4 regions of the Rhizobium sp. PP-CC-3G-465 genome follow, and region 1 is predicted to be linked to each of the others. Evidence: predicted binding sites of a transcription regulator. Region 1 holds the regulator's gene; each other region holds the start of a gene.
The links. The regulator PhoB, encoded in region 1, activates phosphate uptake and scavenging genes when phosphate is short. The targets are predictions, from matches to a motif close to TGTCATNNANCTGTCAT.
Positions count from the first base shown of each region.

Region 2: a site for PhoB is predicted at 1,662-1,678, ahead of ppk2 (polyphosphate kinase 2). Genes of this name have one in related genera too.
Region 3: a site for PhoB is predicted at 1,993-2,009, ahead of C8J33_RS03470 (LTA synthase family protein). Genes of this name have one in related genera too.
Region 4: a site for PhoB is predicted at 1,332-1,348, ahead of C8J33_RS06230 (esterase-like activity of phytase family protein). Genes of this name have one in related genera too.

Region 1 covers NZ_SLYH01000001.1:2,137,402-2,140,610, reverse strand. Annotated here, with positions in the region: gene pstB (phosphate ABC transporter ATP-binding protein PstB) at 1-377, shown strand, start outside; gene phoU (phosphate signaling complex protein PhoU) at 433-1,143, shown strand; gene phoB (phosphate regulon transcriptional regulator PhoB) at 1,333-2,016, shown strand; gene C8J33_RS10085 (GcrA family cell cycle regulator) at 2,174-2,746, opposite strand; gene C8J33_RS10080 (aspartate aminotransferase family protein) at 3,184-3,209, shown strand, end outside.
Region 2 covers NZ_SLYH01000004.1:133,344-136,552, reverse strand. Annotated here, with positions in the region: gene C8J33_RS16665 (esterase) at 1-528, shown strand, start outside; gene ppk2 (polyphosphate kinase 2) at 639-1,604, opposite strand; gene C8J33_RS16655 (DUF808 domain-containing protein) at 1,872-2,819, shown strand; gene C8J33_RS16650 (J domain-containing protein) at 2,941-3,209, shown strand, end outside.
Region 3 covers NZ_SLYH01000001.1:759,401-762,609, forward strand. Annotated here, with positions in the region: gene C8J33_RS03470 (LTA synthase family protein) at 29-1,960, opposite strand; gene C8J33_RS03475 (TolB family protein) at 2,103-2,930, shown strand; gene C8J33_RS03480 (DUF2865 domain-containing protein) at 2,940-3,209, opposite strand, start outside.
Region 4 covers NZ_SLYH01000001.1:1,329,584-1,332,792, reverse strand. Annotated here, with positions in the region: gene lon (endopeptidase La) at 1-599, shown strand, start outside; gene hupB (DNA-binding protein HupB) at 876-1,151, shown strand; gene C8J33_RS06230 (esterase-like activity of phytase family protein) at 1,443-3,209, shown strand, end outside.

The DNA of each region.
Region 1 (3,209 bases):
GCCTGCAGAAGGCTGGTCTGTGGAACGAGGTCAAGGACCGTCTGCACGAGTCCGGCACCGGCCTTTCCGGCGGCCAGCAGCAGCGTCTCTGCATCGCGCGCGCCGTTGCCGTCAGCCCCGAGGTCATCCTCATGGACGAGCCCTGTTCGGCGCTCGACCCGATCGCCACCGCAAAGGTCGAGGAGCTGATCCACGAGCTGCGCGCCAACTACACGATCGTGATCGTCACGCACTCCATGCAGCAGGCAGCCCGCGTCTCGCAGCGCACCGCCATGTTCCACCTCGGCAATCTCGTCGAGGAGAACGACACCGACAAGATGTTCACCAATCCGGATGACCAGCGCACCCAGGATTACATCATGGGCCGCTTCGGCTGATCGGTTGCCCGACCGACAGCTTTGCGCCCGTGACCGAACTCCAAGGACAGGATCCATGGCAACCCATATCGCATCCGTCTATGACGAAGACCTGAAGTACCTGAGCCGCCGTATCTCCGAGATGGGTGGCCTTGCCGAGCAGATGGTGGCCGAATCCGTTCGCGCCCTCGTCAATGCCGATCTGGGCCTTGCCCAGAAGGTCATCTCCGACGACGTCGTGCTCGACGACGCCGAGCGCCAGATCGGCGAGAAGGCGATCGTGACGATCGCCAAGCGCCAGCCGATGGCGGCCGACCTGCGCGAAATCATGGGGTCGATCCGCATCGCGGCCGATCTCGAGCGCGTGGGCGACCTTGGCAAGAACACGGCCAAGCGCGTCATCGCCGTCTCCAGCGCCAGCCTGCCGCGGCAGCTGTCCCGCGGGATCGAGCATCTCGCCGAACTGACGCTCATGCAGCTGAAGGAAGTGCTGGATGTCTACGCATCCCGTTCGGCCGAGAAGGCGAAGGCCATCCGCGAGCGCGACGGCGAGATCGACGCGATCTACACCTCGCTGTTCCGCGAGCTTCTGACCTACATGATGGAAGATCCGCGCAACATCACACCCTGCACACATCTTCTGTTCTGCGCCAAGAACATCGAGCGCATCGGCGACCATGCGACCAACATCGCCGAGACGATCTACTACATGACGACCGGTGCGCAGCCGCTGGGCGAACGTCCGAAAGACGACTCGTCGAACACCGTCGGCGCACTCGCCACCTGAGCGAGGGGCGCGGGAGCCGAAATGCTCCTGCGCCATCGCCTCCGGTCTTGAGGCCGGCGGACGTTCGGCTGAAGGTATGCAGCCATCCGGTGGCCTCTGCGCCACGCATGAAAACTGTCAACGATGATCGCCACCCTCGGGTTCTGGCGAAAGCCTTGTCACGCGACAAGGGCACTACGGAGTCCAGAAATGCAGCCGAAAATTGCCGTTGTCGAAGATGAAGAAGCGCTGAGCGTCCTCCTGCGTTACAATCTCGAGGCCGAAGGCTTCGATGTCGACACCATCAACCGGGGCGACGAGGCGGAGGTGCGGCTGCAGGAGCGGCTGCCCGATCTTCTGATCCTCGACTGGATGCTGCCCGGCGTTTCCGGCATCGAGCTTTGCCGGCGCCTGCGCCAGCGCAGCGAAACGGAACGCCTGCCGATCATCATGCTGACGGCGCGGGGCGAGGAGAGCGAGCGGGTCCGCGGACTTGCCACCGGCGCCGACGATTATGTCGTCAAGCCGTTCTCGACGCCCGAGCTGATTGCGCGCGTGAAAGCCATGCTGCGCCGTGCGCGTCCCGAAGTCCTGTCCTCGCTTCTGAAATGCGGCGATATCGAGCTGGACCGCGAAACGCACCGCGTTCACCGCAAGACCCGCGAAGTCCGCCTCGGGCCGACGGAGTTTCGCCTGCTCGAATTCTTCATGGCCTCGCCCGGTCGCGTCTTCTCCCGCTCGCAGCTTCTCGACGGCGTCTGGGGACATGACATATATGTGGACGAGCGCACCGTCGACGTCCATGTCGGCCGCCTGCGCAAGGCGCTCAACTTCTCCAATATGCAGGACGTCATCCGCACGGTGCGGGGCGCAGGCTACTCGCTGGAAAGCTGAAGACGTTACGCTTCAATCCCGAAGCGTAACGTCTTCGAAGGCTGCATGGCTGTCGATTGCCTGGGCCCGGTGCAGACAAGATCCTCCATCATACATAACGCAAAAGGCCTTCTTCGCGGGACGAAGAAGGCCTTTTCGTTTGTGGTCTGCCAGGCGCTTATCGCGCGCGGCGACGCTCGGCCGAGGGCTGGTAGGCCAGCTTGGCGTGGAAGGTGCAGTAGGGTGAGCTATCCGGAGAGTCGTTGCCGCAGAAGTGGAATTCCTCCTTCATCGGATCGCCGATCGGCCACTTGCAGGTGCGGTCGGTGAGCTGCGTCAGCACGAGCTTGCGCGACATCGGCACGACGACATTGCTGCCCGTTGCGCCGCTTGTCCCGCTGCCGGTCACCGTCAGTGCGGTTTCCGGTGCGAAGGCGCTTTCGGAATCCTCGATCACGTTCATCGTGCTGACCGGGCGCGCCATGGGGCGCAGCGGTGCTGCGCGCGGAGCGGCGTTGGCGACGACGGCTTCCGGGGCTGCCGGGCGTGCGGCGACGACGGGACGCTTCGGGCGGTTTGCGCTCGGGGCGGCACCGCCGGCCTTGGCACGACCGGGAAGCGACAGGCGATGAACCTTGCCGATGACGGCATTACGGCTGACGCCGCCGAGCTGCGCCGCGATCTGGCTCGCGCTCAACCCCTCGGCCCAGAGCTTCTTCAGTCTCTCAACCCGCTCGTCAGTCCAATTCATGGTCGTCTCCGTTCCAGGCCGTTCCTGAAGGACGAATCCCTCACCGCGCCCCGGATGGCTCCGAAGCTGCAACGCCTTGACTCTTTTGGTGACTAGGTCCGCCGCATGCGTCTAGCAATTATTTGCTAACCTAGAGACGGGGTGACTCCCTGACAAGAGTCCGGGGAATCGACCCGAATCGATTTTTGGGTTTTCCCCAACTTGCTGTCACCGCGTGATATATTTGCAAGGCCTTTTCTCCAGAAAGCATCGCGCCTGAAAAACGCGCGACAAGGCTGTAATTCCGGGACTTTTGTTGACAGCGGCACCTGAAATACCGATAGTGCGCTCGCCGCCGTAAGGGCGGTATTTTTAATTTCGGGCCGGCACTGCCGGTCTCTGCAAAACAGATCGAACCTTCCCGCAGCCCGCGCGGACAGGACGAGGAGATTGGCACGATGGCCGAGGCAACCCCGCTTTACGA
Region 2 (3,209 bases), on a different contig from region 1:
GTCATCCCCGATACGGAGGCCGACATTCCCGAGGCGGTCGCCGAGAACTTTCCGGCGGCCCAGCGCCGCAAGGACTTCTATCCGATCAACGCCGACGCCATCGACCGCGAGCTGATCGAGGATCTCATTCCCTACATGGAGAAAACCTACCGCGTGCGCACGGATGCCGACGGCCGCGCCGTCGTCGGGCTGTCGCAAGGGGGGTATCAGGCGCTGGTCTCCGGTCTCTCGCATCTCGGCACCTTCGGCTGGGTCGCGACCTTCAGCGGCGTTTCCACCACGACGGTCCCCAACAAGGCGGTCGATGGGGCGCTGAACGCGCCGGACACGATCAACAAGGCGCTGCGGAACTTCACCGTGACGGTCGGGTCAAAAGACACGGTCACGGGCAAGGATATCGCCGGCCTGAAGAAGACGCTGGACGAGAAGAAGATCGTCCACGAATACCACGAATACAAGGACCTCCAGCACGAGATGGACGTCTGGCGGCCTTCGCTGGTCACCTTCCTGGAAAAGGCTTTCAAGTAGACGCTCGGGCGGCCATTATCGAGGCCGTGCAATAACCCGGCTGTGGCGAGACGAGCATTCGACGTGCTCCTCTCGCCAACCTGCCGAGCGTTTGTCAGATTCCGCAACGCTTACTGGCCGCTCTTCGCGACACGGCGGGGCACTCCAGCTTCGGGCGTGGCGTTATAGACATCCGGCACGTACATGTCCGCCGGGACAGGCTTGCGGTAGTAGTCGGCGTGGCGCGCGCGGTCCGGCAGCTGAACGGAGGGCTTCGGAACGTCCTCGTAAGGGATCTGCTGCAGGAGATGCGAGATGCAGTTCAGGCGCGCCTTGCGCTTGTCCACGGCATCGACCACCCACCAGGGCGTTTCCGGGCGGTGCGTGCGCTCCAGCATGTCCTCCTTGGCCTTGGTGTAGGATTCCCAGTGAATGCGGCTTTCCAGATCCATCGGGGACAGTTTCCACTGCTTTAACGGATCCCGGATCCGCATGTTGAAACGGAAAGCCTGCTCTTCATCGGTGATCGAGAACCAGTATTTGATCAGGATGATGCCGGAGCGCACGAGCATGTTTTCGAACTGCGGCACGGACTGGAAGAACTCTTCCAGCTCGTCAGGGGTGCAGAACCCCATCACCCGCTCGACACCGGCGCGATTGTACCAGCTGCGGTCGAACAGAACGATTTCGCCGGCCGTGGGCAGGTGCTGGACGTAACGCTGGAAATACCACTGGTGGCGTTCGCGCTCGGACGGCGCCGGCAGCGCGACCACGCGGCAGACGCGCGGATTGAGCCGCTGGGTCACCCGCTTGATGGCACCGCCCTTGCCGGCGGAGTCGCGACCCTCGAACAGCACGACGACCTTGAGCTTCTTGTGCTGGACCCAATCCTGCAAGCGGACGAGTTCGTGCTGGAGACGGAAAAGCTCCTGGAAATAGACCTTGCGGTCGAGAAGCGGTTCGGCCGTCGGGTCCGTGCCTTCCTCGAAGAGATCGTCCAGACGATCCTCCTCCATCTGCATTTCCAGTTCCTCGTCGAAACTGTCGACAATTTCCGCCTTGATGCGCGCGAGCTGGGCTGGGTCGTTGATATTCATGGAGGCTCCGTGACGGACAGAATGGGTTTGGCAAAAGCGCATTCTACCGCCTTTTCCGTGTCAGCAGAATGACGCCTGTCGCGCATCGCAAACGGCACGTCGGCACGCCTCCGCCCCTTTGTATATTATCGTTCAAACGCATTGACTTGGGAGCCGTCTTGCGGCCCTGTCTGCCGTGCGCGACGGATGACGCTGCAAGACGAATTCGAGAACACGACCATTGCGATGCGACGGCTTGCCCGGCATCGGACCTGAAAGGATGTTGCGTTGGCGACAGGCTTGATAGCGCTACTGGATGACATCGCGGCCATTGCGAAGCTCGCGGCCGCGTCCCTCGACGATGTCGGCGCGCAAACGGCAAAGGCCAGCATCAAGGCTGCTGGCGTCGTCATCGACGATACCGCGGTGACGCCGACCTATGTCGTCGGGCTATCGCCAAGCCGCGAACTGCCGATCATCTGGCGGATCGCCAAGGGGTCGCTGCGCAACAAGCTCGTCTTCCTGCTGCCGGCCTGCCTGCTCATGGGTGCGTTCGTGCCGTGGCTGATCACGCCGCTGCTGATGATCGGCGGCACCTATCTCTGCTTCGAGGGCGCCGAGAAAATCCACTCTGCCCTGTCGGGCCACGGCCACGCCGACGCGGCCGCTGCCGCGACCGTCGATCCGGCTACGCTCGAAGAGCAGAAGGTCGCAGGCGCCATTCGTACGGATTTCATCCTCTCTGCCGAAATCATGGCGCTGACGCTTGCCGGCGTGTCCACCTCCAACTTCGCGACACAGGTCGCAGTCCTCGCCGCCGTCGGCATTCTCATCACGGTTGCCGTCTATGGCGTGGTCGCGTTCATCGTCAAAGCCGACGATATCGGCCTCCATCTGGTGGCGACGGGCGGGGGCATCGGCAAGACGATCGGGCATGCTCTCGTCAAGGGCGTTCCGGTCTTCCTGCAGATCCTCGCGATCGTGGGAACCGCCGCCATGCTCTGGGTCGGCGGCAGCATCGTCATTCACGGCCTTGCCGAATTCGGGCTGCACCAGCCGGAACATATCGTCGAAGGTGCCGCGGGCTTCGCGGTCATGCTCATCCCCGTCCTGCCACAAGTCGTTCACTGGCTGGTGGCGACCCTGATGCAGGCGATCTTCGGCGCCATCCTCGGCGGTATCGTCATCCTGCTCCTTCAGGCCTTCAAGCCGCTTCTCGCCGGAAGCAAGGCGTAGGCGGCAAAAGCGAGCGTCTGCTGCCTGTTTTCTGAAATGTGATGCGTGCCTCATACACAGAATGATCATCACCATGCAAAGCGGTCTTGCGAGATCGCGCATCTGATCGCATAAGCCGTGCATGTCTGATTCACGTATTTTCGTTGGCCTCAAGTCTGCCAAGAAGAAGTCCAAAGCCGCTGAGGCCCCCACGGGGCCGCAGTGTCAATGGCATGGGTGCGAAAAGGTCGGTACGCATCGCGCGCCGGTGGGCATGGGAGGCGAAGGCCTGTTCCTGATGTTCTGTCTCGACCACATCAAGGAGTACAACAAGGGCTACAACTTTTCGCCGGACCTCTCCGACCCGGCCGTTGCGCGCTACCAGCGCGAAGCGATCAGCGGCGCGCGTCC
Region 3 (3,209 bases), 1.4 Mb from region 1:
TCGCTCCGCGGCTCCGAAGAGCAACCGATCACATCACCGGTTGCGGAAACAGCTCTGCGTGGGTTTCGAAGAAGCGGTCGGTGCCGTAGCGTTTGCCGAACATCATGTCGTGCTGGAGGAAGCGGTAGTCGCGCAGCACGGAAGGGATCTTCTTGTTGCGGGACCAGGCTTCGGTGTCCTTGCCGGCGGCGTCGACGAGCATGTAGCGGTCGACGACGTGGTAACGGTTGAAAACGTCGCCAAGGAAGGCGGTGTAGTAGGGGTGCTCGAAGCCGCCGGTCTTCAGGATCTGGTAGGAGAGGAAGGCCGGGCTGATGGTGCCGACGTTCTTCACTGGGCCGGTCTTGTTCGACCAGATGACCAGTGGCGTCTCGTGGCTCGCCGCCATCTGCTCGACCGTGCCTTTGCGCGACGCCGTGACGTCGGGCATGTAGCCGGTGGAGGTATAGACGGTGTTCAGCGGCGGCAGGTGGTCGCCGAAGAGCACGATGATCGTCTCGCGGTCGCGTTCCTTGGCCCAGTCCATCAGCATCTTCAGGCTGTCATCGGCCTCCTTCACGCCCTGCGCATAGGTTTCCAGCACCTGCCGGTCGTTCTCCGGCAGGTCGCCTTCGACCTTGATGGTGTTGTGCGCATAGCGGTTGGCCTCGTAGGGACCGTGGCCCTGCAGCGTCACCGTGAAGAAGAAGAACGGATCGCGCAGTTCGTCGGCCTGGCGCATGATCTCTTTGGTCAGGGATTCGTCGGAGGTGAAGATGCCGCGCTTCTCCATGGGCGGCAGGTTTTCCTCCGAGCGAAACTGCTCGAAGCCGAAGGACTTGTAGACGGCGCTACGATTCCAGAACCAGCCCTGGAACGGGTGGACGGCGCGCGCGACATAACCTTCGCCGCGGAAGAAGGTGGCGAGCGAGGGGATCGGGTTGCGGATGTACTGCTGATACGGAATGCTGCCATAGGGCAGGAAGGCATTCGAGAAGCCGGTCAGCGCCTCGAACTCGACATTGGCCGTCATGCCGCCGAACTCCGGCGAGAACACGTCGCCGGACTGCATTTCGCGGATCGTCGGCATCGGGTCCGGCGTCAGCTTCACGTTTGGCAGGCGGGTCGGATCCCAGAAGGATTCGCTCATGAGGACGATGACGTCGGGCTTGCCGCGATGCGACGTGCCGGCGGGCACAGGCTCGGTCGGGATCGCGTCGATGGCGTTGGCCATGTAGCCGGGAGGGGCCGCGACATTCGCCATCGGCAGGTTCAGCACGAAGGCGAGCGTGAAGCCGTTGTGGCGGTAGTTTTCGGTCTGGTCCCACATGATGGGGATGATCTGCAGCCGGTCGCGCACCCAGGAGAACTGGTTGTAATCCATCAGGTGGTAGAAGCCGCCGAGGAGCGGCAGGGCGACGGCTAGGCGGGCGATGCGCTGGCGGCGCGTAAGCCGGGGGAACCGGCGCCAGGCGTGGCGGATGAGCCAGGTGAGGCCGGCCAGCGACAGGACGAGGCCGACGGCGATACAGATTGCCGTTCCTGGCCGATCGCGCACCAGAACGGGCATCAGCTCCAGGATCTGGCGGCCGAACAGGAAGTCCGTGGGATAGAGCGGATCGGAGAGGAAGATCTGCTTCTGGCGCGTGATGAGCGCCGGGACCAGCGCCAGCGGGGCGAGCAGGACCAGCCCGTATTCCGCGCGGCCGACGATGGCATCGACGGCGAGGAAGAGCAGGAAGAAGACGAAAGCGGTGACGAAGGCCGGGCGGGCGGGATCGAGAAAGAAGGCGTAGGCTTCGGCTGCCGAATTGCGGGCGATCCACTCGACGATGAAGATCAGCGAGACTGCCAGCAGAAACGAGACGACGATGCCGCGGATGTTGGACAGGGTCTTCGACGGACGCAGGTCCTGGACCGCTGTCGGTCCATAGACGTCCACGGAGGGTTTGACGTTCACGGCTGACTGAAAACTCGCCATGGCCGGCTCCCTTCACAAATTCTTCGCATGACTGTCATACCGATGTCATGTTGAACAGAGGATGAATGTGCTTTCCCACGCACAATGCCTGTGATTTCATGGTTTTCGGTGGGGTGTTGCATTCCCGCGCGGAGGAGACGGCATGCGCAGTTCGGTCGAGATATTCACTGTGGAAACAGGCGAGACGCAGGTGGTCTGGCAGACGGACCGGCTGGTGGAGGCGCCGAATTTCGCGCCCGACGGCAACGGCCTGATCGTCAACGACGATGGCCGGCTCTGGCGCCTCGGTCTCGATGGCGGAGAGCCGGAGATGATCGACACGGGCTTTGCCGGCAGACTGAACAACGACCATGGCGTTTCGCCGGATGGATTGCTGCTTGCGATCAGCGACAAGACGGAATTCGGGAAATCGGCGATCTACACGCTGCCGATCGGTGGGGGAACGCCGACGCTCGTGACGCCGAACCTGCCCTCCTACTGGCATGGCTGGTCGCCGGACGGGACACGACTGACCTATTGCGGCATTCGCGACCAGGTGTTCGATATCTACACGATTGCCGTCGATGGCGGCGAGGAGACGCGCCTGACGCGGGGCGAAGGGCGCAATGACGGGCCGGACTATTCGGCCGACGGGCGCTGGATCTATTTCAACTCCAGCCGGTCTGGCCGCATGCAAATCTGGCGGGTGCCAGCGGAGGGCGGGCCGGCGGAACGCATCACCGACAGCCCCTATGGCGACTGGTTTCCGCATCCCTCGCCGGATGGCCGCAGCGTCCTCGTCATTTCCTATGACGGCGATGTGTTCGACCATCCGCGCGACCTGACGGTGCGGCTGCGGCTGATGGACCCTGACGGCGGCAACGCCCGGGAATTGTTCGAGCTCTTCGGCGGGCAGGGCACGATGAACGTGCCGAACTGGTCTCCGGACGGGAAGAGCTTCGCCTTCGTCCGCTATGCGCCGGTGTCGTAAGCGCCTGTCTCAGTTCGTCTGCTGCTGCTGGTAGCCGGGGCCTGCGGGGTGGTGCAGGTCGATGGAGGATTCCTCGGCCGGCAGGAAGGAGGGGCCGACCTGGCGGACGCGGTTCGCCTTGGGGTCGTAAGGCCGCTCGTTGACTGCGGGCGAGGGTGTCTCGACAGGCGCCGTGGCCGGAAGGAACACTTTCGGGGCGGCAGGCTCCGGGGCCGTGGGTGCGGCGGTGGCGGGTTGCGGCTTCTTGGTGATGGTGACCACGGCCTTGTCGGATGGGGT
Region 4 (3,209 bases), 810 kb from region 1:
TCGGCGGCGAACTGCTGACGATTGAAGGCGTGATGATGCCCGGCAAGGGCCGCATGACGGTGACGGGTAACCTGAAGGACGTGATGAAGGAATCGATTTCGGCGGCGGCCTCCTATGTCCGCTCGCGTGCCATCGACTTCGGCATCGAGCCGCCGCGTTTCGACACGAGCGACATCCACGTCCACGTTCCCGAAGGGGCGACCCCGAAGGACGGTCCGTCGGCCGGCGTGGCGATGGCAACGGCCATCGTCTCGATCATGACGGGCATTCCGGTCGACAAGAATGTGGCCATGACGGGTGAAATCACCCTGCGCGGCCGGGTTCTGCCCATCGGCGGTCTGAAGGAAAAACTGCTCGCGGCGCTCCGCGGCGGGATCAAGAAGGTGCTTATTCCGGAAGAAAACGCCAAGGATCTGGCGGAGATTCCGGACAATGTGAAGAACAACATGGAGATCATCCCGGTGTCGATGGTCGGCGATGTTCTGAAGCACGCTCTGGTCCGCATGCCGGAAGCCATCGAATGGGATCCGTCAAAGAACGTCACGCCGGTGAAAGTCGCGGCCGATACGGACGAAACGACGACGGGCTTCGCCCATTGATCAGGCCTTCCGGGAGGGCGGTAACACCGCTTTCCCGGAGACGCGTCAACAGGCGGCGGGACTGATTCTCGGGCCTGATGAGGGTGTCCTCGCACCGTTGTTCATCGCTTAAACAGTGGAAGACCGGCCCTTGAGCCGGTCTTTTTTCGTAAAATGCACCGCAAAGCCTTGCATTTCCGGGCATTCGGCGCGATTGGGTTGCCAAGGCGACCGCTGCGACGATGGCGCGGCCGCCCGAAAACAAGTCGTTTCGGACCAAGTTGAAAGGGTGGAAACATGAACAAGAATGAGCTCGTATCGGCTGTTGCCGAAAAGGCCGGCATCACGAATAAAGAGGCAGCTACGTCTGTCGAAGCATTGTTCGACGTGATCCAGGGTGAACTGAAGAACGGCGGCGACGTTCGCCTCGTCGGCTTCGGCAATTTCACCGTGAGCCGCCGCGAAGCCTCCAAGGGCCGCAACCCCTCCACCGGCGCGGAAGTCGATATCCCTGCTCGCAACGTTCCGAAGTTTGCGGCCGGCAAGGGCCTCAAGGACGCTGTGAACTCCTAAGGCATATCCGGACGAAGCGGCTCGCTTCGCCTTGCCATAGTCACGGCCGAGCGCCGCGCATCCCTTTTGGGGATGCCGACTGGCTGCTCGATCACCATAAAGCGCTGCGGCGCAAGAGGGGACGGCTCACGCCGCGCTCCTCACCTTCAGGCCCGGGTTTTCCCGGGCCTTTTTCGTCTCTGTCATTCCTCTGTCATGCGGGCGCTTCACAAACTCCTTAATTGTGCCGCGCGCGTCGATGCAAGCGGCCACGCGGCCCGAACTGCCGTTTGAACGCCGAGGGGATGTCTCATGAAAACCGTATCCGTCACCGCCGCACTCGCGGCCCTGCTTGCGACCTCGGCTGCTGGCAGTGCTTCTGCCGAGCCTGTCTTCAACCGCATCTCGTCCTTCGCCGTCGCGGACAATCTGCCGGCAGCCATCGACCGCAAGACCGTGACGTCGGCCGAGATCGTCACCGCGACGGATGACGGCAACACGCTGATCTATTCCGACAGCCCGCTGAAGGCGATCGGCTTCATCGACATCACGGATGCCGCGGCGCCTAAGGCCGGTGGCATCGTCTCCTTCGACGGTGAGCCGACATCGGTCACGGTGGCCGGCACCAAGGCACTCGTCGCCGTCAACACGAGCCCCGACCGCGCCAACCCGTCGGGCATGCTCGCCGCCGTCGATATCGCGGGCCGTACGGTCACGTCGAGTTGCGAACTCGGCGGCCAGCCCGATTCGGTCGCAGTCAACAAGGATCGGACGCACGCGGCTATCGCCATCGAGAACGAGCGCGACGAGAAGGTGAACGATGGAGCGCTGCCGCAGATGCCGGCCGGCGACCTCGTCATCGTAAAGCTCAACGACGGCGTGCCGGACTGCGCCACGATCCGCCACGTCTCACTGACGGGTCTCGCTGCTGTCGGGGGAGACGATCCGGAACCGGAATTCGTGTCCTTCAACGGCAAGGATCAGATCGCGCTGACCCTGCAGGAGAACAACCATATCGTCATTCTCGACGGCCGCTCGGGCGCGGTCGTCTCGCATTTCTCGGCCGGAACGGTGGATCTCGACAAGGTCGACACCAAGCGCGACGGCAAGCTTTCCTTCACCGGATCGCTGAAGGGCGTACCCCGGGAACCGGACGCCGTGAAGTGGCTGGATGACGAGCGACTGGTCGTGGCGAACGAGGGCGACTGGAAGGGCGGCTCGCGCAGCTTCACCATCTTCGACACCAGCGGCAAGGTGCTCTACGAGGCCGGTGCAAGCTTCGAACATGCCGCCGCCGCCATCGGGCACTATCCCGAGAAGCGCTCTGCTGCCAAGGGCATCGAGCCGGAGGGTCTGGAAGCTGCGACGTTCGGGCAAGACCGGCTGTTCTTCGTGCTGGCCGAGCGCGCCTCGCTCGTTGGCGTCTACAAGGATACGGGTGCCGAGCCGCAACTGCTGCAGCTTCTGCCCTCGGGTATCTCGCCGGAAGGCGGCGTCGCAATTCCCGCTCGCAATCTGCTGGTGACCGCCAACGAGGCCGATCTGGTCGAGGACGGTGCGGCGCGCTCGCATGTGATGATCTACGAGCGCAAGGAGGGCAAGCCGGCCTATCCGCAGATCCGCTCCGTGGAGAAGGACGGCGTACCGATCGGCTTCGGCGCCCTGTCGGGCCTATCGGTTGTTCCAGGCCAGCCCGGCAAGCTCTATGCGGTCAGCGACTCGGTCTATGGCGCCGAACCGCGCATCTTCACCATCGACACCACCAAGAGCCCGGCTGAGATCACCGACGCCCTGACAGTCACCCGCGATGGCGCCCCGGCGCAGAAGCTCGATATCGAGGGGATCGTCGCGACAGGCGATGGCTTCTGGCTCGCCTCCGAAGGCAATTCCGACAAGCTGGTGCCGCACGCGCTTTATCAGGTGAATGCCAAGGGCCAAATCAAGAAGGAGATCGCACTGCCGGAAGTTCTGCGCGCGGGCGAGACCCGCTTCGGCTTCGAGGGCATCACGGTGACGGGTAAGGGCGACGACACGACTCTGTGGATGGCCGTGCAGCGCGAATGGAAGGACGACGAGAAG